4 regions of the Streptomyces sp. NPDC048275 genome follow, and region 3 is predicted to be linked to each of the others. Evidence: riboswitches for the same ligand, from Rfam matches in the RefSeq annotation. Region 3 holds a riboswitch; each other region holds the start of a gene.
The links. Region 3 has a riboswitch for cyclic di-AMP ahead of AB0D57_RS34225 (C40 family peptidase). Riboswitches for the same ligand answer to the same signal wherever they lie in the genome.
Positions count from the first base shown of each region.

Region 1: it holds a riboswitch for cyclic di-AMP, as region 3 does, so the genes downstream of both, AB0D57_RS02120 (LysM peptidoglycan-binding domain-containing M23 family metallopeptidase) here and AB0D57_RS34225 (C40 family peptidase) in region 3, are expected to answer to the same signal.
Region 2: it holds a riboswitch for cyclic di-AMP, as region 3 does, so the genes downstream of both, AB0D57_RS14575 (NlpC/P60 family protein) here and AB0D57_RS34225 (C40 family peptidase) in region 3, are expected to answer to the same signal.
Region 4: it holds a riboswitch for cyclic di-AMP, as region 3 does, so the genes downstream of both, AB0D57_RS15700 (NlpC/P60 family protein) here and AB0D57_RS34225 (C40 family peptidase) in region 3, are expected to answer to the same signal.

Region 1 is NZ_JBEZLR010000002.1:170,947-176,656, forward strand. It holds gene AB0D57_RS02105 (XRE family transcriptional regulator) at 1-481, shown strand, start outside; gene AB0D57_RS02110 (DUF6126 family protein) at 538-654, shown strand; gene AB0D57_RS02115 (tyrosine-protein phosphatase) at 709-1,506, opposite strand; cyclic di-AMP (ydaO/yuaA leader) riboswitch at 2,040-2,196, shown strand; gene AB0D57_RS02120 (LysM peptidoglycan-binding domain-containing M23 family metallopeptidase) at 2,201-3,193, shown strand; gene AB0D57_RS02125 (SGNH/GDSL hydrolase family protein) at 3,446-4,522, shown strand; gene AB0D57_RS02130 (hypothetical protein) at 4,526-5,710, shown strand, end outside.
Region 2 is NZ_JBEZLR010000019.1:91,600-97,309, reverse strand. It holds gene AB0D57_RS14585 (hypothetical protein) at 146-499, shown strand; gene AB0D57_RS14580 (tellurite resistance/C4-dicarboxylate transporter family protein) at 477-1,541, opposite strand; gene AB0D57_RS14575 (NlpC/P60 family protein) at 1,638-2,831, opposite strand; cyclic di-AMP (ydaO/yuaA leader) riboswitch at 2,839-3,011, opposite strand; gene pcrA (DNA helicase PcrA) at 3,345-5,710, shown strand, end outside.
Region 3 is NZ_JBEZLR010000078.1:15,944-21,653, forward strand. It holds gene AB0D57_RS34190 (8-amino-7-oxononanoate synthase) at 1-109, shown strand, start outside; gene AB0D57_RS34195 (DUF397 domain-containing protein) at 122-346, opposite strand; gene AB0D57_RS34200 (helix-turn-helix transcriptional regulator) at 356-1,213, opposite strand; gene AB0D57_RS34205 (ATP-binding protein) at 1,426-1,884, shown strand; gene AB0D57_RS34210 (LysR family transcriptional regulator) at 1,894-2,820, opposite strand; gene AB0D57_RS34215 (LysE family translocator) at 2,990-3,607, shown strand; gene AB0D57_RS34220 (DUF6328 family protein) at 3,561-4,082, opposite strand; gene AB0D57_RS34225 (C40 family peptidase) at 4,161-4,634, opposite strand; cyclic di-AMP (ydaO/yuaA leader) riboswitch at 4,638-4,833, opposite strand; gene AB0D57_RS34230 (hypothetical protein) at 5,129-5,434, opposite strand; gene AB0D57_RS34235 (ATP-dependent Clp protease proteolytic subunit) at 5,442-5,710, opposite strand, start outside.
Region 4 is NZ_JBEZLR010000021.1:93,336-99,045, forward strand. It holds gene AB0D57_RS15690 (class I SAM-dependent methyltransferase) at 1-83, shown strand, start outside; gene AB0D57_RS15695 (ATP-binding SpoIIE family protein phosphatase) at 489-2,126, shown strand; cyclic di-AMP (ydaO/yuaA leader) riboswitch at 2,328-2,493, shown strand; gene AB0D57_RS15700 (NlpC/P60 family protein) at 2,551-3,864, shown strand; gene AB0D57_RS15705 (PAS domain-containing protein) at 4,221-4,907, shown strand; gene AB0D57_RS15710 (SpoIIE family protein phosphatase) at 4,904-5,710, shown strand, end outside.

The DNA.
Region 1 (5,710 bases), on a different contig from region 3:
GCAGCGCCAGCCGTCGCTGCCGATGCTGCTCGCACTCGCTCGCATCTACGGTACGACGGTCTCGGAGCTGCTCGGTGAGACGGTCGTCGAGCGGGACGCGATCGTGCGGGCCCCCGACATGGAGCCGACCAAGGCGGGCGGCTGGACGTACTGGCAGGCCGGCGCCCCGGGACGCGGGATGCAGGCCCTGCGGGTGCACGTGCCGTACGGCTCGCAGGGCGACATCGTGCGCGTCCACCCCGGCGAGGAGTGGCTCTACGTCCTCCAGGGGGGGCTACGGCTGCGCCTCGGGGACACCGCGCAGGTGCTCGCGCCCGGAGACAGCGCGCACTTCGACTCGCTGACCCCGCACCGCATCGCGGCCGCCGATCACTCGGGGGCCGAGCTCCTCTTCGTACACACCTTGCTGCAGAGCCCTACCGCCACGCTGTGCCTCGGCCCGGCGGCAGGGCACCCGACGACCATGGGAGAGATGTCATGACGGAACCCCAGGCGCAACCCCAGGCCGAGCCCCAGGAGCCCGGCAGGCGGCGATCCATGGATGACAAGTTCCCCCGCGCGCTGTGGGTGCGGCTGATCATCTATGTTGCCGTCGGCCACCTCTTCGCGGCCTTCATCTACCTGCTGTTCACGCTGGGTGCGCAGAACCAGTAGATCTTCCTCGTCCCCGGGGGGATCGGTCCGGGCCTTCGGGGCTGTCTGCGGGGCTCAGTCCAGCAGGCGCTCGCGCAGACGCTCCCGCAGCTCCGGAGTGATGCGCAGCGCTTGCTCCAGGTAGGTGTCCACGCCGCCCCAGGTCTCCTCGATGGTGTCGAAGGCCGCCGTCAGATATTCGGCGCGTGCGTCGAACAGCGGGCTGAGCAGCTCCATGACCTCGGGGGAGCGGGCCGACTCCGAGGTGCCGCTGCGGCGGACCTTGTAGCGACGGTGCGTCGCGTTCGACTCCAGGTAGTCGGTCACGATGGCGTCGCGCTCGACGTCCAGGGCGAGGAGTGTCACCGCTATGGACAGGCCCGCGCGGTCCTTGCCCGCCGCGCAGTGCATCAGCGCGGGCACGCTGTCCTCGGCCAGGGAGTGCAGCACCTGGGAGTGCTCGGGTGTGCGCTCCTTGATGATCGTGCGGTAGGAAGCGATCATCCGGTTGGCCGCCTTGCCGTCGCCGAGGTGTGCGCGCAACTGGGCGATGTCGCCGTCACGGACCATTTGCCAGAACTCGCTGCCGTCGGCCGGGTCGGTCAGCGGAAGGTTCACGTTCCGTACACCCGCCAGCTCGACGTCCGGTCCCTCCAGCTTCTGGTCCGCGGCATTGCGGAAGTCGAAGATCGTGTGCAGCCCGAGCGAGGAGAGGAACGCGGCGTCCTCCTCCGTCGCGTGCGCGAGATGGCCGCTGCGGAACAGCCGGCCGTACCGCACCCGCCGGCCGTCCTTGGTGGGCAGGCCGCCCACGTCCCGGAAGTTGCGCACTCCGGCCAGCTCGGGCTCGGTCGACGGGACCTGCTGCGTCACGGGGGCTCCTCCCATTGGGCCGTCGGCGCTGCTCGTCGACGGGGGCGCGCTCTCCGACGATACGACATGGGTTCCTCGGGCAATGAAGTTGTCCACAGGCGTCGCCTCGGGTGTGAGACGCCCTTGGCGATGGTGGTGCTGGAGCCACTCACGAACGTCAACTACCGCTTTGCGGACGCCGGTTGAATCAGCGAGATCAAGTTGTGGCCATCTGTCCGACTGTGTCGCATGTGACTGTTCTGGACGAATTGCCGCCTTAGTTCAAACTGGGCCTGGAATAAAGCATCGTGGTTCGACCTGCGTGAGCAGCGTCATATTCGTGACGATGCGTTGTGTCCCCTTTTTCTCAACCTGCTCGAATTCTCGGGTTATTGAGGGGTCGGAATGGTCGCCTATTCACGGAGGGTGACGGGAATTCCGGCATGGATCAAGAAAGGTATGTACACAGCAGATCCACACAGTTGTCGACGCGCTCTCATCTCGCTTACGTTCGCCCTCAATCCGGACGGACGCCCAATCCTGCCGCCGCCCGGAATCCGCACTCACCCGAACTCGGCAGGAGCGGGGGACCCGCAGGTACCACGCCTGTTCCGGTCTCCGGAACGGCTAGGGGTTCAGTCGCGCATTCGCGCGGCCGGGCATCTCCAGCCCGCACCCGACAGCTCACCTCGCAGGCGCCGGAGAGGAATTCGTCATGCCCGCGAAGGGTAAGCACCGCCGTCCGAAAGCCCAGCGTTTCACCCGCTCGATCGCCGTGGCCGGAACGGGTGGCGCCGCGCTCGCGCTGCCGCTGATGGGGGCGGCCGGCGCCCACGCCGCGACCCCGACGACCGGCGTTTCGTCGGCCCCGGAGAAGAGTGCGGCGGCTTTGGGGAAGGCTGCGGCGGTTTCCGGCAAGTCCGCGGCCGACTCGTCGAAGACCGCGACCGCCGCGACGAAGACCTATGCGGTGAAGGCCGGCGACTATCTCCTGAAGATCGCCGACGAGCAGGACGTCAACGGTGGCTGGAGGCAGCTCTACTCCGACAACCGCACGGCCATCGGCAGCGACCCGTCGCTGATCCACCCGGGCCTGAAGCTGACGATCGGCGAGAAGGCCGCGTCGGCCGGTGCCGCGAAGTCCCCCTCGAAGGCGTCCACGAAGTCCACGCCGTCGTCCAGCAAGGCGAACGCGCCCAAGATACAGACCACGGACACCACGGGCCCCGTGGATTCCACGGATTCCACGAGCACCGCGGCCTCCACGGACATCCAGTCCACGGACACCGCGAGCGCCTCCGGCTACACCGTGCCCGTCGAGGGCGCCATCGTCGGCACCAACTACAAGGTGGCCGGCAGCATGTGGTCCAGCGGCTACCACACCGGTGTGGACTTCGTCGTCCCGACCGGCACCACCATCAAGTCCATCGCCGCGGGCACCGTCGTCTCCGCCGGCTGGGGTGGCGCGTACGGCAACCAGGTCGTCATCCAGCACGCCGACGGCCAGTACTCGCAGTACGCCCACCTGTCCTCGCTCTCCGTCTCGGCGGGCCAGACCGTGACCGAGGGCCAGCAGATCGGCCTCTCCGGCGCGACCGGCAACGTCACCGGTCCGCACCTGCACTTCGAGATCCGCACCACGCCGGACTACGGCTCGGACGTGGACCCGGTCGCGTACCTGCGCTCGCACGGTGTCGCCGTCGGCTGACGCCCTTGCTCGCCTCTGAAGGCCGGACCCCATGATCCCTGGGGTCCGGCCTTCGGCGTTTCAGAGACAGGGATCCATGGGCGACCCATGAGCGATCCACGAAGGAGCTATGACCGGAAGATTGCGCCCCCTGCTGGTTCATGATCCGCGCATTGCGGTCTTGTGGCGGCGGTGTACGAGGTATCGACAGGCGCGCCACGGCGACACCATAGTGATCTCCCGCAAGCGCTTTCTATGTCTTCGGAGGTTCCCGTGCCCGGCGTCGACCGACGCACCGCCGTCAAGGGCGCCGCGGCCGCAGCCGCGTCCGTCGCTCTGCTGTTCGTGGGCGCGCCTGCTGTTGTCGCGTCCGGGGACTCGAATGTCGTACGGCCCGATGACAGGCGTCTCGCGTACGAGGGCCACTGGGGACGTACCGCCGAGGCCGCCGCCACCGTCAACTCCGGGTCCCGGCTGCGGTTCCGCTTCACCGGCGGCACGCTGCACGCCCTCTTCGACGTATCGTCGATCACCGTGCCCGCGCAGATTTATGTGTCGGTGGACGGTGGGCCGAAGCGGTTGTACGACGTCGACCGGCCCGACATCGACATCGCTCTGTCGGGCCGGGGGACGCACACCGCCGAGATCTCCGTGAAGGACGTCTTCTCGCGAGCCAACCGCTGGACTCCGCCGCTGGAGACGGGGGTCGTCCTCACGGGTCTGCGGCTGGACGAGGGGGCGCGACCGCTTCCCGAACGACCTTTACGGGAGATGCAGTTGGCCTTTTACGGAGATTCCATCACCCAAGGCGTCATGGCGCTGTGCGAGGTGAACACCTCCGACTGCGCCGACGGCACGGTCGCGTATCCGACCCTGGTCGCCGACAAGCTGCACGCCTCCCTCACGCAGGTCGGCTTCGGCAGACAGGGCGTCATCCAGGCCGGCAACGGGGGAGTCCCGGCCGCCGGAGCCGCGTACGACTGGAACTACGCGGATTCCAGGGCGGATTCGGACCGCCGTGCCGATGTGATCGTTGTGAACCAGGGGACGAACGACGCGGCGTTCGGCCGCGAGGAGTTCCGGGCCGCGTACCGCGCCTACCTGGACCAGCTGCGGTCCGCGGCCCCGCGCGCCCGCATTCTCGCGCTGCGGCCCTTCAACGGTACGCATGGCGATGACATCGCCGCCGTCGTCGGTGAACTCGCCGACCGGCGGGTCGAGTTCGTCGACACCACAGGCTGGGTCACCCCGGAGAGCGGGGACTTCAACGGGACTGTCCACCCGAACGCCCAAGGGCATCGCAAGGTGGCCGACCGGCTCATTGCTCTCATCCACCACAAGGAGCACTGAAGCATGCAACCTCGAAGACTCGGCGCGATGACCGCCGCCGTGCTGCTGGTCGGCCTCGTCGCCACCCCGTCGCAAGGTGCACAGGCGCCCACACGTCGGGTCGTGGAGAACCTGGACCGCGGCCTGGTCGCCGTCCCCTCCGGCAAGGGCACCTTCCTCAGCTGGCGGCTGCTCGGCACGGAGTACGCACGGTACGGGAACGCCATCGCCTTCCATGTGTACAAGGGCGGACGTCGGCTCAACCGGGAGCCGATCACCAAGTCCACCACCTACCAGGACAACAGCCGCGGCACGGGAACGTACACCGTTCGCGCCGTCGTGAACGGCCATGAGAAGAAGCCGAGTCCGGCGGCGCTCGACTTCGCCGAAGGCTACGCGGAGATCCCGCTCGCCACCGCCGACGAGTACACCGTGCAGCACGCCTGGCCCGGCGACCTCGACGGTGACGGTCGCTATGAACTCGTCGTCAGCCGGCTCGCCACCGACCGCACCAAGCCCGATCTGCTGGAGGCCTACACGCTGACCGGCGAGCGGTTGTGGCGCGTCGACCTCGGCCCCGGCTCGTACACCCAGGTCGGCGGGAACGGTGCCAACGACCCCGCGCCCGCCGCCATCAGCGGATCGACGGCGATCGGCGGATACCGCAACGACGACAACGTCACGGTGTACGACCTCGACGGCGACGGCAAGGCCGAGGTGCTGGTGCACACGGCCGAGGGGACGACGTTCGCGGACGGCGCGAAGGTAGCCGCCGACTCGCCCGCGAACCAGTTCATTTCGGTGATCGACGGTGCGACGGGCAGCGAACGCGTCCGGCAGCCCGTCCCCGACGACTTCGTGGCCGACGGCCCCTCCGGAGGCCACTTCGGCATCGCCTACCTGGACGGCGAACACCCCAGCCTCGTCACGAAGTTGGTCACGCGGGTCGGCGCCAGACGCGGAACCTTCCGGACTCTCCTGCAGACCTGGGACTTCAACGGGACCGATCTCACCCGGCGTTGGAAGTACGTCGTCCCGTCGGACAGCGGTGCCACCAGCTTCCACCAGATCCGTACCGTCGACGTCGACCAGGACGGCAAGGACGAGATCGCCGACGGCAACTACGTCGTCAACAGCGACGGCACCCTGCGCTATGTCGTCGACGGCGCCGGGCACGGAGACCGCTTCGCCATCGCCGACCTCGACCCC
Region 2 (5,710 bases), on a different contig from region 3:
ATCCCGGCCCCGCGCGGGCGACTTCGCACAGAGTGATGACCGATGGGGTGGTTCCGGGGCAACGGTGGGTGCCCGACTGCTAGGGGTCTACATGGGGTGGGCCGGTGACAAGGAGGATGGGTACCGCCGATTAGGCTCCGGCCTCATGGACGTACTCATCCATCTCTTCGTCGGCCTGCACATCATCGGCATCGCCTCGCTCCTCGGCGGTTTCCTCACCCAGATGAAGGCGATGGGCCAGGGAACCGCCCGGTTCGTCCCCGCCATGCTGCACGGCGCGCTGACCATGCTGGTCACGGGCGTCATCCTCGTCGGCCTCGATCAGGCCGACGACAACCCGGTCAACAACATCAAGATCGGCGTGAAGCTCGCCCTGCTGATCGTGATCCTCGGCCTCATCTATGTGAAGCGCGACGACGAGAAGGTGGACAAGGGCCTGTTCGGGCTCGTCGGGCTGCTGACGACCGCGAACATCTTCATCGCGGTCCTCTGGACCTGACGGTTCCCGCGGATTCGCCGCTCCCCGGGGATCCTTCGCCTCCTGGGGTTCCTTCGCCTCCCGAGGACCCGCCGCCTGCCGCGGACGCGACGGCTCCCGCCGCGACGGCCAGCCAGGCCGCGACCGCGATCCACAGCAGTACCTGCCCGGTCCCCCTGAGCCACGGGACGCCGGCGGCGGCCGCGACCGACAGGGCCGCCGCCGCAGTCATCCCCATCGGGAACACCGTCGCCCAGCGCCGCACGTCGTAGCGCGGGCGCGGCCACCCCAGCTCCGCGAGGACCAGGACGCCGTACCAGCCGAGGGCGAGCACGGCCAGGGCGAGGGTCACGGCGCGCAGCACACCGCTGTCGTCGTCGTTCCACAGGTAGACGTTCACATGGTGCGCGGCGATCAGCTTCGACCCGGCCAGCGCCGAGATGGCCAGCGCGCCGCCCGCGATCCAGTGGTCCCCGGCCCCCGTGGCGACCTCCCGGAAGTCGAAGCAGAGCAGCGCCACCACGTACAGCACGATCCCCAGCCAGAACAACACGAGTGCTGTGTGCGCGAGCCAGTCCGCGTGGGTGACCGTGGCGAGCACCGCGCCCAGCACCGCGAGCCCCTGCGTGGCCACACACCCGAGGAACACGGCACCGGGCATACGGGGCCTGAAGTGCCGTACGACCAGGAAGAGCAGCCCCGGCCAGAGCACGGCCGAGAGGGCGAGCAGGGCCTCGGCCACTTCCTGCCGGCCCAGTGCGGTGAGTCGGGTGCCGAGCACGGTGGTTGCCGCGACCGCGGTGAGTGCACCCGGCGTGCAGGCCTCCGCCAGCCACCGCACCCGCTCCCGCAGCAGCCGTACGACGAAGTCGGCGGCGAGCCCGAGCCAGGCGACGGCCGTCAGGACCAGCGCGATACGGGACAGGGTCTCGTGGCCGGTCTCATGCAGCCCGACCGAGATGATGCCGGTGGCCATGACGGCGGCTCCGTCGCCCGGTGGACGCCGCGCCCACCAGACGCGAAGTCGGGCCCACCGGGTGCGGGGCGGGGAGGTGGCTGGCATGGGCCTGATGCTAAGGAACTTTGGACCGGTTGCCCGCGGGGCACGCGCGCGTGGAGCTCGACGAGTCTCACGCGCGCGTACCCCGCGGCAAAGGCGTTACGCCGGACGCAGCACGCTGTGGATGATCGACTCGCCGGCGTAGAAGATCGACTCCTCGCGGACGTACGTACCCGGCTTGGGGGCGTGGATCATCATGCCGTTGCCGACGTAGAGGCCGACGTGGCTGATGTCGTCGTAGAAGAAGACGAGGTCACCGGGCTTGATGTCGGAGAGGGCGACCGTCGTGCCCGCCGTGACCTGGTCCCAGGTGGTGCGCGGGAGGGTGACGCCGGCGGCCTTCCAGGCGGCCTGGGTGAGACCGGAGCAGTCGTACGAGCCGGGCCCGGTCGCGCCCCAGACGTACGGCTTGCCGATCTGGGCGCGGGCGAAGGCGATGGCCTTGTCGGCCTTGGCGGTGTACGAGGCGTCGGTGGCCGAGGTCCCGGAGGAACTGGAGGAGCCGGAGCTTCCCGTGGTCGCGGACGACGAGTCCGTCTGCTGCTGGGCCGCCGCCTCCTGGCGCGCCTTCTCCTCCGCCTCCTGGGCGGCCTGCTGCTGCGCCAGCTCCGCCGCCTTGCGGTCGGCCTCTTCCTGCTTCTCCTTCTCGATCGCGGCGAGCCGCGCCTTCTCCTCGGCGGTCAGCTTCGACAGCAGTTCGCGCGCCTCGGTGAGCTTGCGCTGCACCTCCGTCTTGGACGTCTGCAGCGCGTTCTCGGAGGTGGTGAGCGTCTGCAGGCTCTCGGAGGCCTCCGCACGCTTCTTCGTGGTGTCGGCCTGCTCGGTGATGTAGTCGTCGACGGCCGCCTTCTGGCGGGTGGTGAGACGGCTCATCAGCTGGGTCTGGTCGAAGTAGTCCTGCGGGTCGTCGGCCAGCAGAAGGGTCGCGGTGTCGGGGGCGGAGGCACCGGTGCGGTACTGGGCCGCGGCGAACGAACCCAGCTCCTCACGCGCGGTGTTGAGACTCTCGGTGCGCTGGGCCACGTCGTCGAGGAGAGCGTCGACGCGCTTGCGCTGCTTGGCGGTCTTCTCCCTGGTCGCGTTGTACTTCTCGGTGGCCGTCTCGGCCTGGTGGTAGAGGTCGTTGACCTTCTTCTCGACCTCTTCGATGCTCGGCTTGGGCTCGGCCGAGGGCGCGGCGTTGGCCGTCTGGGAGAGCAGGGCCATGGAGGTGAGGGCCGCCGTGGCGAGGGCGGGAGTCCGTATGCCCGCTACCCGCGCGCCCCTGGAACTCCTCTTGTGTTGCGACGCCAAGAGAGGCGACTCCTTCCGTGATCCGCCTACCGAGTTAGCTGTCGGGTTCGGGCGGGTGCTTCCGGAAGGTTTGCCCTACGGTCCTTGTCCCCCAGGACGGTTGGACCGATTCACCCCAAGGTCGGTTGGGTCCCCGGCTCCGACTGCCTTACGGCGCACCGGACTCGGCGGAGGCCGCACGGCCCGGCGACGTTCGCCGGTGAGTGTCGAGCGGCCTGCCCGGCACGCTAGCCAATGCGTGTGGCTTCTGTGAAGTTTGATGTGCGATATGCCCGATACATTTTCGTGACCTTATTGGGTGGCGTTATTGTGCGCGGGAAATCCTGGGGGGATAAGTGATGGTTTTTCGCTTTCTGTCCATTCATTACTGGCGGATTGCTGACCGTAATGGAGTGATTCTGGAGGGTGATGGGGCGGCGGCGGGGGTGGTCTGCCCGTCCCGGGTCACGGAATCCGGTCGAGTTCGCGGGGTGGCGGCGGGGTGTCAGTGGGGCGGCCTAGACTCGGAGAGCGATGAGCAGCCTCTTTGATGACAGCTTCCTGGCGGACCTCAAGCCCTCGCGGGGCCATGAGGAAGAGCCCCCGCCGCCGCCCGAGGACGATCACGTACCGGAGCCGATTCCGGACGATCTGTTCGGCGGGAAGTTCGACGTGCCGCCGGACCGGGACGCGTACTACCGCGACGGTGCCCCGCGCCCCGCCGTGGACCCGGCCGCGCTCCTCGACGGGCTGAACGAGAACCAGCGAGCGGCCGTGGTGCACTCCGGCTCCCCGCTGCTCATCGTGGCCGGCGCCGGCTCCGGCAAGACCCGTGTGCTCACCCACCGGATCGCGCACCTGCTGGGCGAGCGCCATGTCCACCCCGGCCAGATCCTCGCGATCACCTTCACGAACAAGGCCGCGGGCGAGATGAAGGAGCGCGTCGAGCAGCTCGTCGGCCCGCGCGCGAACGCGATGTGGGTGATGACCTTCCACAGCGCGTGTGTGCGGATCCTGCGCCGTGAGTCGAAGAGGCTCGGCTTCACCTCCTCCTTCTCGATCTACGACGCCGCCGACAGCAAGCGCCTGATGGCCCTGGTCTGCCGCGACCTGGACCTCGACCCGAAGCGCTTCCCGCCCAAGTCGTTCAGCGCCAAGATCTCGAACCTGAAGAACGAGCTGATCGACGAGGAGGACTTCGCCGCCCAGGCCACCGACGGCTTCGAGAAGACCCTCGCCCAGGCGTACGCGATGTACCAGTCGCGGCTGCGCGAGGCCAACGCGCTCGACTTCGACGACCTGATCATGACGACGGTCAACCTCCTCCGCGCCTTCCCGGATGTCGCCGAGCACTACCGCCGCCGCTTCCGCCACGTCCTGGTCGACGAGTATCAGGACACCAACCACGCGCAGTATGCGCTGGTCAGGGAGCTCGTCGGTCCGGCGACCGGCGACCGGCTCGAGGACGCGCCGCCGGCCGAGGGCGACCTCGAGCCCGCCGAGCTGTGCGTCGTGGGCGACGCCGACCAGTCGATCTACGCCTTCCGCGGCGCGACCATCCGCAACATCCTCCAGTTCGAGGAGGACTACCCGGACGCCACGACGATCCTCCTGGAGCAGAACTACCGCTCCACCCAGACGATCCTCAGTGCGGCCAACGCGGTCATCGAGCGCAATGAGTCACGCCGCCCCAAGAACCTGTGGACCAACGCGGGCGCGGGTTCGCACATCACCGGGTATGTCGCCGACACCGAACACGACGAGGCGCAGTTCGTCGCCGACGAGATAGACCGTCTCACCGACGCGGGTGAGGCCAAGGCGGGCGACGTCGCCGTCTTCTACCGTACGAACGCCCAGTCCCGTGTCTTCGAAGAAGTCTTCATCCGCGTCGGCCTGCCCTACAAGGTCGTCGGCGGAGTCCGCTTCTACGAGCGCAAGGAGGTCCGGGACGTCCTCGCGTACCTCAGGGTCCTGTCCAACCCCGAGGACTCGGTCCCGCTGCGTCGCATCCTCAACGTTCCCAAGCGGGGCATCGGTGAGCGGGCGGAAGCGATGATCGACGCGCTCTCGCAGCGCGAGCGGATCAGCTTCCCGCAGGCGCTGCGCCGCGTCGACGAGGCATACGGGATGGCGGCGCGCTCGACCAACGCGGTCAAGCGGTTCAACACGCTCATGGAGGACCTCCGTACGATCGTCGACTCCGGAGCGGGCCCGGCGACCGTCCTGGAGGCGGTCCTCGAGCGCACCGGCTATCTCGCCGAGCTGCAGGCCTCGACCGACCCGCAGGACGAGACACGCATCGAGAACCTTCAGGAACTCGCCGCCGTGGCCCTGGAATTCGAGCAGGAGACCGGTGAGGGCGAGGGCGAGGCGCAGGCATCGGGCGGACTCTCCGACTTCCTGGAGCGGGTCGCCCTCGTCGCCGACTCCGACCAGATCCCCGACGAGGAGGACGGCAACGGCGTCATCACCCTGATGACCCTGCACACCGCCAAGGGCCTCGAGTTCCCGGTCGTCTTCCTCACCGGCATGGAGGACGGCGTCTTCCCGCACATGCGCGCGCTGGGACAGGTCAAGGAGCTGGAGGAGGAGCGGCGCCTCGCGTACGTCGGCATCACGCGCGCGCGGGAGCGGCTGTATCTCACCCGGTCGTCCCTGCGCAGCGCGTGGGGCCAGCCCTCGTACAACCCGCCGTCCCGCTTCCTGGAGGAGATCCCGGACGCGCACCTGCAATGGAAGCGCACGGGTGCGACAGCTCCGGTGTCGTCGGGTCCCGTCTCCGGCGTGGCGGCCTCGCTGTCGTCCTCGCGCTCGCGGTCCGCGGCGTCCGGCGCCTCCGGCTTCGCGACGCGCCGCGGGGTCTCCGAGAAGCCGGTGGTCTCACTGGCGGTCGGCGACCG
Region 3 (5,710 bases):
TCCCCCCTCCGTGCCCGACGGCGTCTCCCGGCTGCGGCTGACCGCCCGCGCCGACCTCACCGACGCGCAGATCGCACACGCCGTACGGGTGATCAGCGGGCATCGGTGAACGGGGTGGGCGTCAGCTCAGTCCCGCGATGAATCCCCTCCAGGTCGCAGGGGCGAAGACCAGAGCGGGGCCCGCCTTGTTCTTGGAGTCGCGCACGGCCACGAGTCCGGCCCAGGGGCCTGGGCCCGGTCGTGCCGTCTCGACGCAGTTGTTCATTCCGGTACTGCGGCTGCTGCGCAGCCACCGCACGTCGTGGAGTGAAGCACTGGAAGGTACGTACCGAGGCATTGCGGACATGGTGCCTCCTCACGCGCCGTCACGTAGCACGGCGATGTAATCCAACGAGTCCTCGGGCGAAAGGGCGTGGATCTGCAGGGCGTTGAAGGCCTCGGTGTAGGCCTGGAGGTCTTCTTTCCGCTCGAGGTAGAGGCTACTCGTCAAGTGGTCGAGAACAACCACATCCAGATCAGTTGTGTTCGGAAATGAGAAAATAACGAAAGGTCCGGTGACTCCGATGTGTGCCCCCGCGGCGAACGGCAGGACCTGAAGCCGCACTTGGGGAAGAGCGGCGGCCTCCCGCAGCCGGTCGAGTTGCCGTGACATGACCTCCGGTCCGCCGACCTCGCGTCGTAATACCGCCTCGTCCAGGACCGCGCTCAGTTCCAGCGGCGGAATCGAACGCAACACGTCCTGGCGGGCGAGGCGCACCTCGACGAGCGCGTCGAGCTTGCCGTCCTCGAGACCGCCGACGGCGGCCCGGGTCACCTCCCGGGCGTACTCGGGAGTCTGCAGCAGCCCCGGTACCACCGAGGTCTCCAGCGTGCGTATTCCGCTGGCCTGGGACTCCAGACTGATGAAATCGCGGTATGTCGGCGGCAGGACTCCGCGGTAGGCGTGCCACCAGTGGTGCCGCCCGTTACCCTCGGAGCCCGCCAACCCGACCAGGAGTTCCCGTAATTCGGGCTCGTCGACGGCGTAGGCGTCCAGAAGGCGCTGGACGTCCGCCGGCTTCACCCCGCTGATGCCGGTTTCGATCCGGCTCACCTTCGACTGATGCCAGCCGACCAGACGGGCGGCCTCACCACTGGTGAGGCCCGCACCGGCGCGCAGCGCGCGCAGTTCGGCACCGAGCTTGCGGCGGCGTACCGCGGGACCGTGCTGCATGGCCGTACTCCTTACTCCCTCCGGGCCGCCCAAATGCGGTCTGCCGTCGCAGAGTTCACCGCTTCGAGCGACAGATATATGCATATCTCGGTGGATCGCTCCCGGGACCGGCCCAGTGATGGCAGTCTGGCGCGAAGCACCAGTCCGGGACCGTACTCGAACCATCCGCTCCTTGTCGGACTCCGGTCCCGTGGGAAAGGGACGACGTCGCCATGGCAGATCACCATGAAGCATCCGTCACTCTGCCGAGCGATCCCGCCTCGGTCTCCGCGGCCCGGAAATTTGTCGCCGAAGTATTGGCCGAATGGGGCCTGCCGTGCGACGCCGAAGTCGCCGACACCGTACGGCTGATCGTGTCCGAACTAGCCACCAACGCCGTCCAGCACACTTTCGGGCAGTCGCCCACCTTCAGGGTGGATGTCCGGCTCGACCGAGACGAACGCCTGCGCCTCGGCGTCACCGACAGCCACCCGCGCTTTCCGAAACGCCTGCCCGCCGCCGTCCAACAGGACAACGGACGCGGCATGGTGATCATCCGTTGGCTCACCGCCGAGTGCGGCGGCAGACTTCTCGTGCGGCCCACCCGGGAGGGCGGCAAGACGGTCTCCATCGAACTGCCGTGGGCGGTGCCGGCGCAGCCGGTGACGGCCGGGGGACCACAAGAGCCGTAAGAAAGCCGATCAGTTGTCGGGCCTGTGCTGTGCCGCACGTCCGAAGGCGCCGCGCAGCAAGGCCCGGAAGGCATCGGCCGCCGGCGTCGGACGGTCGGTCCGGTGGACGACGGAGATCGTGCGCCGCAGGTCCCCCGGCTCGAGCAGGCGCAGCCCCACCGGAGTCGCCGCGGTCCTGGCCACCATCTCCGGTACGACCGCGACCCCGAGCCCCGCGCTGACCAGCGCGCACACCAGGGCGTACCCGGGAGTCTCGACCCGCACCGACGGCGTGGCACCGGCCCGGGCCAGCGCGGCCTCCACGCCCTGTCGCGGTGGATGATCCGGGGCCATGCTGATCAGTGGCTGTCCGGCGAGTTCGGTCAGCGGCAGCCGCGCCGAACCGCCCGCCAGGACGTGCCCCGGCGCGGTCACGAGGACCAACTCCTCGACCAGCACCGGCTCCGCGCGCACCGACGAGGGGAGGCGCACGGGGTCCGCGGGCTCGTAGGCGTGGGTCAGCGCGAGGTCCACCTCGCCCGCCGCCACCGCCGAAACACCGTCCGGGGGCTCACAGTTCGCGACCGTGAGCTGTACGTCCGGGTGCGCCCGGCGGAAGGCGCTGAGCACCGGCGGCAGTAGATGGATACCCGCCGTCTGGAAGGTGCCGAGCCGCAGAGTGCCGCCGGACAGCCCGGCCAGCCCGGCCAGTTCGTGCCGGGCCCGCTCCATCTCGTCGAGAATCCGGCGGGCTCGCGCCACGAGCAGCTCGCCCGCGTCCGTGAGCCGCGCCCCGCGATGGGACCGCACCAGGAGGCTCGCGCCCGCCTCCCGCTCCAGCTTCGCCAGCTGCTGGGAGAGCGCGGGCGGCGTGTACCCGAGGCGCTCGGCGGCCCGGGTGATCGATCCCGCCTCGGCGACCGCCACCAGGGCCGCGAGCCGCGTCGGGTCGTACATAGTGCCCCTCCTGACCTTCCCGGGGCTCGAAACACCGCCTCTGCGTCTGAACGAGTGCCTGGACGAGTGCCTGGACGAGTGCCTGGACGACGGTCTAAACGACTGCTTAAGACTGACCCAGGATATTCGACATACCTGTTGAAGGCCTGGTCCGGGCAGCCTGGTGGCCATGGACTCACAGCTCATCGCCTTCACCGGGGTCGCCGCGGGCATGGTCGCCATGCCGGGCGCGGACTTCGCCGTCGTCGTACGCAATGCCCTGGTCTCCCGCAGGGCCGGGGTCGCGTGCGCGCTCGGGATCACCGGCGGGCTGCTCCTGCACACGGCGCTGGCGGTCGCCGGGGTCGCCGCGGTCCTCGCGGCCGTGCCCGCGCTGTTCCGGGCGCTGCAGCTGCTCGGCGGCGCCTATGTGCTGTACCTCGGCGTACGGACCTTGTGGGGGCTGCGGCGGCCGAGCGGGGCGGTGGTCGAAGGGGCGGATTCGGGTGCGGGCCCGCTGCGGCAGGGTTTCGTCACCAACGCGCTCAACCCGAAGGCGCCCATCACGTTCCTCAGCCTGCTGCCGCAGTTCGTACCCGTGGGCAGCTCCGCGATGCCCCGCACGCTGCTGCTGGCGCTGATCGTGGTCGTCCTGGCCCTGGTGTGGTTCCCGGCGGTCGCGTTGCTGGTGGACCGGCTCGGCCGCCTGCTGCGCAGGCCGCGCGCCGCCCGCGTCGTGGCGGCGGCCACCGGCACCGCACTCACCGTTCTCGGCGTGGTGCTCCTTGTGGAGCCTCTTCGGTCCTGACGACGGTACGCCGGACCAGTCGCGGCAGCGCGCCCCACAGCGCCAGATAGGCGACCAGTGTGCCCGCGCTCGCGGCGATCCCGGGCCCCCGCCCGACCGCCACGTCCACGACGAGCAGCACCGATCCCGTGATCGCCAGCATGAGAACGCCCATACCTAACGTGGTCAGGGCGGAGGAGACTCGCACGATGGTCGGCTTGGCACCTTGCCCGAACAGCAACCGGTGCACGGCCGGAGGCGCCGTGAACAGGGCGGTGGCCAGCACGGCCAGCAGGAGCGTCGCGACGTACGTGGCCCGCTGCATCGTGTCGAGGGACGGGAAGCGCGGGGTGAAGGCCAGGGTCAGCAGGAAGGCGAAGAGAATCTGCACCCCGGCCTGCGTGACGCGCAGTTCCTGGAGCAGTTCGCCGAAGTTGCGGTCGGCGCGTTCGAGGGGCGTCTCGTCGCGATCTGTGGGGGGACGTTGCTCGGCCATGGAGTACGAGTAACCGATTCATCCCGTTTCATGCCCCGAGGGGGCGACGGCGCGGCCGCCGTCACCCCCGCGGGCAGATCAGCTGACCCGGCCGTACCACACGCTCTTGGTCCAGATCTTCTGGAGCTTCACGACCTCCCCCGTCTTCGGGGAGTGCCAGATCTTTCCCTTCCCGGCGTAGATGCCGACGTGGTACACGCTGCTGCCCGAGTGGAAGAACACGAGGTCTCCGGCCTTGCGTTTCGAGGCGGAGACATGGCGGGACTTGTTGTACTGCGCCGCGGCCGTACGAGGCAGCTTCTTGCCTGCCTTCTTGTACGAGTAGAGCGTGAGCCCGGAGCAGTCGAAGCGGCGTGGCCCGGCGGCACCGTACTGGTACGGGGAGCCCTTCTTGGAAGCCGCGACCTGGAGTGCCTTCGTCGCCACAGTGGCCGCCTCGGCGTCGGATGCGACGCCCGGGACCACGAGCCCGCCGCCGACGGCGGCGAGGGTGAGCGCGGAGGCCGTACCGGCCCGCGTCCACAGCGACGGAACACGATTGAGCGCAGTCATGCGCAACCCTTCGTCAGCCGCCTGTGAAGGATGACCTGTCGGATTCGGGCTGGCGAAGTAGCCCGGCCGCGTACTGCGGCTTCACCCCAAGGTCCGTCCGGATCTCTCCGGCGGACCGTCGTGCTGGGTCCTCCACTCCTGCCGATGCACATCTGTCGACCGGTCATCCGGGGGCGGCAGGACTCGGCGTCCGCCCGGACCGCCCCGCCGCTGTGGCGGGGGCTTGTCGTCGAAGGGATCTTCACGCATGCCAGTCAGAAAATCCGAGCGGAACCGGCGATTTGTGGGGTTAGTCACCACTCACCCGTTCGGGTGGACACTCTTCCGTTCGAGGGCTGTTGGGGCTATCGATGACGCTTTCACCAGCACCGGAGCCTTCTGTTCCGCTTCTGGGTTACGCGCGTTGCGCAACTTCTGCGGGTCTCCGAAAGGACCCGCGTCTACTCCATCAGGGGGTAATCCGGTTGGTCCGTTTGAAGCCCGGGCCGGACGCGTCAACTCTCCGCGCCGGGCGGCAGGGTGACGCGGGCCGCCCGCCGCTCGCCGTCGAGGACCCGCAGGGCCTGCGCCAGGGTCGGGGCGTGCACCTCGCTCTCGCCCCGCTGGTGCATCAGCGCGAGGGCGTCGCGCAGTGCCGTCGCTTTCCCTACGAGTGCCTGCGCGGCGCGCAGCCCGCGGTAGGTGTCTCCCGGCCGGGCCGGGTTGATACGGCCGAGCAGGTCGACCACGTCGAGGTAACGGTCGATCAGCTCGGCCTCGGCACGGGTCAGTGCGGGCAGTGGGGGCAGTTCGGGCACCATCGGCGGATCACCTCGCGTCGGGTGTGGCATTCCTCGCGCCCGGTGCGGTGTGCGGGGTCTTGCGGCTCGGGATGATCCCGTCCACCAGTCCGTACGCCAACGCCGCCTGCGCGTCCAGGATCGTGTCCCGCTCGATGTCGGCGGCGACTTGCTCAGGACTCTGCCCCGTGTGGCGTACGAGCATGTCCTCCAGCAGCCTGCGAGTGCGCATCAATTCCTCGGCCTGCAGGGCCAGATCGCTCGCCTGACCCTGTACCGGCCCGGCCAGTGAAGGCT
Region 4 (5,710 bases), on a different contig from region 3:
AGTCCTCCTACACTTTCGCCCCGGCGGCCACCGACGTCCCGCCCGAGGAACAGGTCTTCCTCTGCTGCAGGAGGCGCGACTGAGAACGCACGATCGACCACCACGGGCCGCGGCACCCACTCGACGGGACAAAAGGCGTGACGAAGCACGACGCCCCCCATGGAGACCCCGCCGAGGCCGCCCGGCGATCGGACGGCTCGGTGAGTGGGCCGAGGTCTGTCGCACCCGCCGCACCCATGGGCTCGTGGGACGCCCGGACGCCTCAGACACCCCAGCCGCCTCCACCGCCCGGCCCTCGTGCCGGATACCGGACCACGCAGCCAAAAATGGCGCCCACCTCCCCCTCCCCTTCCGACACCGGGCGACGCGTGCCGGGCACCGAAGCTCCGGCACCACACCCTTCGCAGGGCACGGTGCCGGTCAGCACCGGCTCGCAGACCGACCGGCTTCGGTATCTCGACGTGGCAACTCGGCGGATCGCCCGCGGTATGGATCTGGACGAGACTCTCCGGGAACTGCGCCGGGCGGCCGTCCCCGCTTTCGCGGACGCGATATTCATCCATCTGCGGGACCCGTTGCCGGTAGGGGACGAGAAGTCGGCCGCACCCGTCGTCCTCCAGCTGCACAGCATCGACCGGGCGCCCGCGACTCCGGACGCCGAGCATTCCTGGAGGCCTGCGCCGAAGATCCTCCCCCCGCCCTCGGGTGTGGCCGAGTGCGTGTGCCCGACGGTCACCGGACGACTCGCACAGCTGCTGCTGACCGAAGGGCCGGCGTTCGGCGACGTACCGGGGATCGCGCCCGCGGTGGCCGAGCTGCTCGGGCCCGTGGCGAGTGCGCCCGGGACGCTCCCGCCGGGCCGCAGGCTGATCATCGCCCCGCTGCACGGCCGCCACCACGCCATGGGCATCGTCGTTCTCCTGCGCCGGCCGGAGCGCGCCGCCTTCACCGGTGACGACCTGCTCGTCGCCTCCCAGCTCGCGACGCACACCGCTCTCGGCGTCCAAAAGGCGGTGATGTACGGACACGAGGCCGCCGTGGCGGACACGCTGCAGCGCACCATGCTCCCGTCGTCGCTGCCCGAGCCCACCGGCGTCCGACTGGCCAGTCGTTACCTGCCGGCCTCGAAGACCGCGCGGGTCGGCGGCGACTGGTACGACGCGATCCCTCTGCCCGGCAACCGCATCGCCCTGATCGTCGGCGATGTCATGGGCCATTCCATGGCCTCCGCCGCGATCATGGGCCAGCTGCGCACCATCGTGCAGACCCTCGCCGGGCTCGACCTGCCTCCGGACGAGGTCCTGCACCACCTCGACGAGCAGGCCCAGCGTCTTGGCGGCGACCACATGGCGACCTGCCTCTACGCGATCTACGACCCGATATCGCGGCGACTGCTCTTGGCGAACGCCGGCCACCCGCCCGCGATACTCCTGCACCCGGACGGCCGCGCGGAGGTACTGCACGTCCCGCCGGGCGCTCCCATCGGCGTCGGCGGCGTCGTCTTCGAATCGGTGGAGATGCCCGCGCCCACCGGAGCGACCCTCCTGCTGTACACCGACGGCCTCGTCGAGTCCCATGAAACAGACGTGGGTACAGGCGTCGCGGCTCTGCGCACCCACCTCCAAGGCGCAGCCCACAGGCTCGCCACCTCCTCACTGGAACCGCTGTGCGACCAAGTGCTGGACACCTTGGGCCCGGGTGTCCGGGACGACGACATCGCGCTGCTCATCGTGCGATTCGAGGGCTTCCCCGCGGACAGCGTGGGGTACTGGTTCCTGGCCCCCCACCCGCTGACCGCGGGACAGGCACGCCGGTTGACCCGCAGGACACTGCGCCGCTGGGGCCTGGAATCCTTGCTCGACTCGACGGAACTCATGGTCGGCGAGATCGTGACGAACGCCGTGCGCTACGCCTCCCGGCCCATCACCCTGCGGCTGCTCCGCTCGGACGTGCTCCGCTGCGAGGTGACCGACGACTCGCCCCAGGTGCCCCGGATGCGGCACGCCGAGCCGGGCGACGAGGGCGGCCGCGGCCTGTTCCTGGTCGATCAACTCGCGTGGCGCTGGGGAGCTACGAGACTGAGCACCGGCAAGGTCGTCTGGTTCGAGCAGCAGATCCCGAGGTGACCTGCCCCACTCGCCGGTGCGGCCTTGAGAGCGGGGTCGAGGAGTCGCCGGCCGGGGCACGGAGACCTTCTCCTCATGCCCAATTCAGCAGGTCCGAAATGCATATGGGACATTTCACACTTCAACCTTCACGTGAGGCACACAAGTTGGCTAGATTGGCAGGCAGGCCGCACGACTCCCTCCGGCGAACCTCGCCGGGTTGTGCGACCTCCGCCGAGTCCGCTGCACCCCAAAACAGCCGGAGACCCAACCGATCTTGGGGTGAATCGGCCCAACTGCCCATCAGGGCACGGGCTGTAGGGCATACCTTCCACACTGTTCGCCCGAACCAGACAGCCAACTCGGTAGGCGGAGCACGGAAGGAGTACGTCCCCCCATGGCGCCGGAACGCACCCCGCGTCCTGGAGGCATGAGCCTCCCTGGCATGCGCGACTCCGCCCTCTCGGCCGCGGCCCTCACCTCTGAGGCCCAGGCTTCCCGGACTGCCGGCGCCACGCCCTCGGCAGGGAACGACGAGCCGAGCCGCGAAGAGGTCCAGCAGCGGATCAACAGCCTTTACAACCAGGCCGAGACCGCCACCGGGACCTACAACGCGACCCGCGCCACGACCACCGGATCACGCCAACGCGGCAATCCTGCACCCGGCAACGGGCGCCCGCGCACCGATCCCGCCCTCGACAACAACGTGGCCAAGCGGTGGTTCGACGTGGGGCGCGCGCGGCTGGGCCCGACCGTGCCGGCCCGGCTGCCGGCCGACAGAATGCCGAACCGCGCGGCCAACGCGCGGCCCACGGGCCCTGCGGGGCGTCCGCAGGACGAACGCACCGGCCGTGGACGGGAAGTGACCGGCTCGCGCGTCCCGGAGTTGACCGCCGGGCCCGCCGCCGGGGTGCCCACCGGTCCCGTGGCGGAGCTGACCGCCGGGCCCATGGCCGCGCTGCCGGTCGCGCAGGAGGCACATCAGGGGGAGGCCACAAAGGCCCTGCCCGCGTTGGCCATCGAGCCTCCGCACACCTCGTTGAGGACCTCCAAAGAACAGATCCAGCAAAAGCTCGCAACAGCCCGTGGACTGCTGTCCAAGCACGCCGCACAGCAGAGTGCGCAACTCCCGGCGATCGAGCCCCGGGCCGAGGACACCTGGCGCACCTCCGAGGAACAGGCTCCCCGCCAAGCCGGCGAGGAGTGGCTGTGGCAGCAACCGGCCGGCCTCGGCGCCGACATGGCCGTCGACACGGCCAATACAACCGTCGACACGGCCTATGCAAGCGTCGACGCCGCCTATACAAGCTTCGACGCAGCCTTGACAACCTCTGCCGCAGCCCATTCAACCGGCGCCGCAGCTTTCATCAGCACCGGCAGCGGCTCGGAGTCGGGGTACGGCAGGAAGGGCGCGGAGGCAGTCGCCTTTGCCCGTGGACAGATCGGCAGACCGTGCGTCTGGGGCGCGACCGGACCGGACTCGTACGACTGCTCCGGTCTCACCCAGTCCGCCTGGAAGGCCGCCGGGGTCGCACTCCCCCGTACCGTGCACGATCAGGCGAGCGCCGGCACAGCGGTCGCCCTCGCCGACATGCAGCCCGGCGACCTGATCTTCTTCTCCGGCGATGTCGGCCACGTCGGCCTTTACACCGGCAACAGCATGATGATCCACGCGCCGAGCCCGGGGGCGTCCATACGCGAGGAGTCGATCTTCTACGCTGGATCGTCGGCGATCCACAGTGCCGTACGGCCGGCCTGAAGCCCAGGGCAGCACCCGGTCGGCACTGGGTCCGGCGTGAGCCGAGGGCCAGGCCGCCGGTGCGCCGCGGTCCGCTCAGACGCGAGCGGCACCACGACATCAGTAACAAGCAAGCCCCGCCTCCGGAGTACCGGAGGCGGGGCTGTATGGAGCGCCGGGCAGGCCTTGCACCTGCATCTCCCCGCAGGAAGCGGGACGTCTTTCCTTGGACCACCAACGCCAGGCTGACCACCGGAGTTCCGGCGGGCCGCTCAACAAGATCGATCATAGCCCAGCGGCGACTGGACTACATACATACCCACCGTCACATCACCAGGATTTTCCGCTCTCGGTATATTCATCTTATGAATCCGCGGATGGCCCTTCTCCGTGCGATCGACGACGACGTGGCGGTGACCGAGGCGCTCCGTCTCGCTCTGGAACACGCTGTGGCCGAGCTCGGCGGGGTCGGCGGCATGGTTCACGTGGGCGGGCCCGAGGGCTTGCGCGGGCTGCACCTCCTCGCAAGCAGCGGGCTGCCCCCGACGATAACCGAGCGCTGGGAGCGCGTCCCGGATTACGGAAGCCTGCCACCGGTCCGCGCCGTACGCGAGGAAACGAGCGTCTGGCTGGCCGCGGCCCCGCAGGCGGAACCGGCCCCCGGGACGACCACGGGCCCGGACTCGGCCGACAGCGTCGCCACCGTCCCGCTGCCCGGCCCTGACGGTCCACTGGGCGCACTCACCGTCCTGACCGACGCTCGCCGCGCCCCCGAACCCGACCAGTGGGCCTTCCTGGACGCCGTCGCCGCCTGGATCGCCGTACGACTGGGCCGCCCCCTCCTGCCCAAGGAGCCACCACCTCGGGAACTGCGGCCCGGACCGCTTCTGCAACAGGCGCTGGAGGCCGTACGCGTCGGATCCTGGGAGTGGACCATGGCCACCGACGAGGTGGACCTGGACGAGGCGGCGATGAGCGTGCTCGGGCTCGATCCGGAGAAGTTCGACGGGCGGGCGGAAACATGGTTGAACATCATCCATCCCGACGACACAGGCCGTTGGTGACCGCCGAGGTCGACAAGGCGTTGCGCGACCGGCGCCCGTACGGCACCGAGTACCGGGTGCGGCGCCCGGACGGCACGATCGGCTGGGTCCAGGTACGCGGCCAGGTGAAACTGGCGCACGCCGATCAGCCCGTCGGCGTGGTCGGCACCGTATGGGACTCCACCGGGTCCCGCAGCGCTCGCGACACGATCAGCCACGCGCTGCGTCATATGAGCGACGGCTTTCTCACCCTCAACCACCAGTGGCACATCACCTTCCTCAACGAGGAGGGGGAGCGAGTACTGGGCTTGGGCCAGGAACTGGTCGGCCGCCTGCTGTGGGACGTCACCGTCCTACAGGTCCCCGGTCTGCGGGCGCTCTGCGAGGAGACCGCCGCACGGCCGAAGCCCACCGGCCTGGACTTCCTGGCACCGGGGACCCGGCGCTGGTGCCACCTGCGACTGGTCCCGCTCCCTGACGGCCTGGCCTTCTTCTTCACCGATATCCACGAAAAGCTGATGCGGGACGTCGAGCGCGATACGGCCGCCCGCGCGCAGGCCGACCGGGCCGCCCGCATAGGGGAACTGACAGCGGCGCTCGCCAAGGCGATCGGCGCGCAGGGCGTGGTGGACGCGGTCGCCCGGCACGTACTGCCACCGTTCGGCGCGGCGGGGCTGATGGTGCAGGTCGTCGAGGACGGGCGAACGCGTGTCGTCGGCAGCGTCGGCTACGCGCAAGAGTTCACCGATCTCTTCAACAACCAGCCCGTCTCGGCAGGCAGCGCGATCATGGACGCCATGCTCAGCCGTATCCCGCAGTTCTTC